2 regions of the Thermus hydrothermalis genome follow, and region 1 is predicted to be linked to the other one. Evidence: riboswitches for the same ligand, from Rfam matches in the RefSeq annotation. Region 1 holds a riboswitch; the other holds the start of a gene.
What was found. A riboswitch is a leader RNA that binds a small molecule or an ion and turns the genes downstream of it on or off. The one in region 1 is predicted to bind cobalamin.
Positions count from the first base shown of each region.

Region 2: linked by a shared signal. The riboswitch ahead of L0C60_RS08740 (ABC transporter substrate-binding protein) and the one ahead of L0C60_RS00835 (acyl-CoA thioesterase) in region 1 are both predicted to bind cobalamin.

Region 1 is NZ_JAKTNT010000001.1:164,276-166,468, reverse strand. It holds gene L0C60_RS00840 (ribonucleotide-diphosphate reductase subunit beta) at 1-575, opposite strand, end outside; gene L0C60_RS00835 (acyl-CoA thioesterase) at 575-928, opposite strand; cobalamin riboswitch at 1,089-1,244, opposite strand; gene L0C60_RS00830 (di-heme oxidoredictase family protein) at 1,298-2,193, opposite strand, start outside.
Region 2 is NZ_JAKTNT010000012.1:78,694-80,886, forward strand. It holds gene L0C60_RS08735 (ROK family transcriptional regulator) at 1-896, opposite strand, end outside; cobalamin riboswitch at 1,016-1,174, shown strand; gene L0C60_RS08740 (ABC transporter substrate-binding protein) at 1,314-2,168, shown strand; gene L0C60_RS08745 (FecCD family ABC transporter permease) at 2,172-2,193, shown strand, end outside.

The sequences.
Region 1 (2,193 bases):
TTGCTGGTGGCCTCTATGGCGTTAGAAATGCCCTTGAAACGCCCCGCACGGCGGTTTAGAGCCATGAGGACATAGAACTGGGAGAAAAGAGAGATGTGCTCCGTAAAAGCGGCAAAGAGGAGAAGGCTATGGGCATACGTCTTTAGGTTTTCTTCCCGGGCCCGGCGCAGGACGTCCTGAAGAAGCCGTTGGCGCTCCTTCAGGGCGGTCTCCTCCTCCAGGGCTTTCTGAAAGTGTTCGTTGAGCCCCAGGAGGTCCAGGAGGTGGGCGTAAGCGTTGGCGTGGCGCACCTCGCTTTCGGCGAAGGTCATCCCCACCTCCGCCACCTCCGGCTTGGGAAAGCGGTCGTAGATCCGGGCCCAGAAGAGCTTGACGGCAAGTTCCACCTGGGCGATGGCCAAAAGGGACCGCCGCACCAAGGCGCGTTCCTTCTCATCTACTAGGGCGTAGTCTTGAACGTCGGCGGTGTAACTGAACTCCGTGTGCACCCAGTAGCTATGCCGGATGGCATCCCGGAAACGCAGAAGTTCGGGATACTCGTAAGGGCGGTAATGGAACCTCGGCTCAGTGAGCATCATCCCTCCAAAGGAGGCACCGGCGTGGGTCGGCCCGACGCATCCAGCGCCACCAACACAAAACCCCCTTGAGCGGCAAGGTACCGCTCCCCTTGCAAAGGCTCCACCCAAAGCTCCACCGCCACGCGCATGGACGTACGCCCCACCTCCACCACCCGGGCCACCAGCTCCACAATGGAGCCCAAGGGCACAGGATGCTTAAAGTCCACGGCGTCCGCATGCACGGTGACCACCTTGCACCGGGCATGCCGGGTAGCGGCCACAAAAGCCGCTTGATCCATCCAGGCCATGACCGTGCCACCGAAAAGGGTTCCGTAGTGGTTGGTCTCTCCCGGGAACACGGGATACACCATGCGGGTTTCCCGCACGAGCACCTCCTCCAAACCGGGCAAAAAGTAGGCGAAAGCCGCTTCCTCTTTGGGCCAGCCGTACACTGGTCCTTACGCGTTTTGGGGGAAAGGGTCAGGTCAAGGTCCCATGCGCATCACCACCTTCACCCTTGCCTCGAGGGCTACGGGGCAGGGCCGCGAAGCGGGTACTCGGGCTTCCGGCCAGGTGGGGCCGGTTACCGTTGCGGGACAGCGCCGGACTTTCACCGGACTTCCCCCACCGCCCAAAGGCGTCCAGGCCTGTCGGCCTGGCATCGCGGCCAGGGCACCCTAGGTATTGGGTACCCCTGCGGGGAGACTACCATGGGTTGGGCCCCTGGTCAAGGCCCTCGGCTAAAGCTCTTTGAGAAACTGCAACAGAGCCTCCCGGTCCTCTCGGGGCAGGGCGAGAAAACGCTTCTTGGCCGCTTCCGCCTCCCCTCCATGCCATAAAACGGCTTCCTCCAAGCTCCGGGCCCGGCCGTCGTGGAGATACGCCTCCTCCCCAAGCACCTGCCGGGTAAGCCCGATGCCCCAAAGGGGCGGGGTACGCCACTCCCGGGACTGGGCCGCCCCTTCCGCAACCCCGTCGTCCAGACCGGGGCCCATATCGTGCAGGAGAAGGTCCGTGTAGGCGGGAAGTCCGGCCAAGTTCTCCCGGTGGCAGGCGGCACACCCGATTTCCCGAAAGAGGCGCTTCCCCTTAAGGTCCTCGGGGCGGTGCCGCGGTGCCGGCACCGCCAGGTGGCGCAGGTAAAAGGCCACCCGTTCCAACTCTTCCTGGGAAACCTCCACCTTTCCGTCTTCTTCGGGGAACAAGGGCGTGGAAAGGCCCATGTCCTCGCGGTAGGCTATGGCGCTTTGCTCCTCCAGGCTGGCCACGCTGGCCTTCCACCCGAACCGTCCCACGCGTCCCCCCTCCAGGTAGGCAAGCCGTCCCGACACCCCGTCCCCATCCCGGTCCCCAGGGTCCTCTAAGGCGGCCAGTACCGCTTGGGGGACCGCCTCTAAAAGCCCAAGCCCAAAGACGGGCGGAGCCAAGCGGAGGCTATACCGCCCAGGCACGGGGAACCCGTTGGCGTCCAAGACCTCCACATGGGGCCGGCGCAGGCGGTAAGGGGTACCGTCCACATACCTTCCCTCCACCTCCTCAAAGCGGAGGGCCACCCTCCCCTCAGGCTCCAACCCCAAAAGCGCGTGGTCCTGGAGTTGCCACCCGAAACGGGGATGGGGGTCCAGGCCGTTTGGAG
Region 2 (2,193 bases), on a different contig from region 1:
TTGGCGAGGAAGCGCCCCAAAGCCTCTCCCAGGTGGGCTAGGGAACGGAGGGCTAGGGTTTCGCCCCTCTTGGCCTCCGCCAAGAGGGCCTCGAGATCCTCCGCCTCCCCACCCAAGGCCTGGTAATGCCTCAAGAGGGCCCCAAGGCCGAGCTCGGTTTCCAGGCACCCCTTGCGCCCGCAGGCGCAGGGGGCCTCCCCAGGGCCAAGCCAGTGGCCCACCTCCCCCGCAGCCCCGTTGGCCCCTCGGAGGAGGCGGCCTTCCGAAACCACCCCTACCCCGAGGCCGGTGCTAAGGACGAGGTAGGCCAGGTTGGCTTCCCCGTGGAAGAAGACCTCGGAGAGGGCAGAAGCCTTGGCGTCGTTCTCCGCTAGGGCGGGAAGGGGAAAGGAGGCCAGGTAAGGGGTTAGGTCCAGGTCCCGCCAGCCTAGGTTTGGGGCGTAGAGGAGCCTGTTCCCCACCACCACCCCGGGCAGGGTGAAGCCGAGGCCCAAGGCCCCTTCGGCTCGGGGGAAGACCTCTTCCCGAAGCCGGCGGAAGCGTTCCTCGGGCCCCGCCTCCTTGGGCTGGGCCCACTCCTTCGCCCAAAGCACCTCGCCCCGCCAGTCCAAAGCGAGGAGGACCGTGCCCTCCACCCCGATTTCGGCGCCCAGGGCGAAACGCGCCCCCGGGCGGAGGTGCAGGAGGGTGCCCGGGCGGCCCAAGGGGGGGGAGGTGAACGCCCCTTCTTGCAAAAGCCCTTCCTTGAGGAGCTCGTCCACGAGCCGGCTCACGGCGCTTTTGGCCAAACCCGTGAGCCGGGAAAGGTCAGCCCGGGTGAGGGGGCCCCGCCGCAGGTGGCCCAGGATGGCGCGGCGGTTGAGCCTGCGGATTTCCTGCGTGTCCCCTTTGCGCACCCTCACCCCCTTTAGTTCGTTCTCAGGACTAAGTAAACCACCCTCCCCGTTCTTCGTCAAGCCCTTGTCAGCAGGGGCAAAGCGCCATAGCCTAAGGGCATGGCCCGCTAGGGCCTCAAAGCCAGGTCCGTTGCCCTGGTGCCTGGGCGCGTAGTCCAGGCTTAAAGTGGGGAAGTCCGGTGCAAGTCCGGCGCTGTCCCGCAACGGTAACCGGCCAAGCTACGGGGCTTTCTTCGCAGGCCGGAAGCCCGAATACCTGCCAGGGCCGTCCGCCTTTCCCCATGGCGGGCACCTCACGCGGATGGGGGGTTGGGGGCTTCCTGAGCTTTTCCCGCCCCTGCCGCTTTCGGCAGGGGCGTTGCCCTACCTCCCCCGGGCCCGGTGCGCCTGGCCCTAGCGGTCTAAAGGGAGGTGGGTATGAGGAAGCTTGTGGCGTTCTTCTCGGTCCTATTGGCCTTGGCCTTCGCCTTTCCCGTCACCCTCACGGACGACCTGGGCCGCCAGGTCACGCTCAAAGCCCCACCCAAGCGCATCGTTTCCATGTTGCCCTCGGTGACGGAAACGGTGTGCGCCCTCGGGGCTTGCGACCGCCTGGTGGCCACGGACGACTACTCCGACTGGCCGGAGAGCGTGAAGCGCCTGCCCAAGGCTGGGGGGCTTTACAACCCAAACCCCGAGCTCATCGTTTCCCTTAAGCCGGACCTGGTCCTGGTTTCCCGCTACGGGAGGCTTTACGAAACCTTAGAGCGGGCGGGGCTTACCGTGTTCGTGGTGCGGACGGAAACCTACGAGGACATCTTCAAGACCGTGCGCACCCTGGCCCAGCTCTTGGGGCTTCCCTCCCAGGGGGAGAGGCTGGTGGCCCAGATCCAGCGGGAGGTTTATGGGGAGGAGGTCCGGGCGGCCAAGGCCAAGGCCAGGCCCCGGGTTTACTACGAGATTGACCCCACCCCCTACACCGTGGGACCCGAGAGCTTCATCGGGGTCCTCATCCAGAAGGCCCGGGGGGTGAACATCGTCCCCAAGGAGCTTGGGCTTTTCCCCAAGATCGCCCCCGAATTCGTGGTGGAGAAGAACCCCGAGGTCATCGTGGCCACCTACCCGGGTGCCCGGGAAACCATCCAGAGCCGGCCCGGCTGGAACCGGGTGAGGGCGGTCCAGACGGGGAGGATCTGCGTCTTTACCGGGGGCGAGGATAGCCTCCTTTCCCGCCCTGGTCCCCGGGTGGCCCAGGGCCTGAAGCTACTCGTGGACTGCTTCCACGGGCGTTAGGCCATGACCCTCTCCTTGCCCCTTG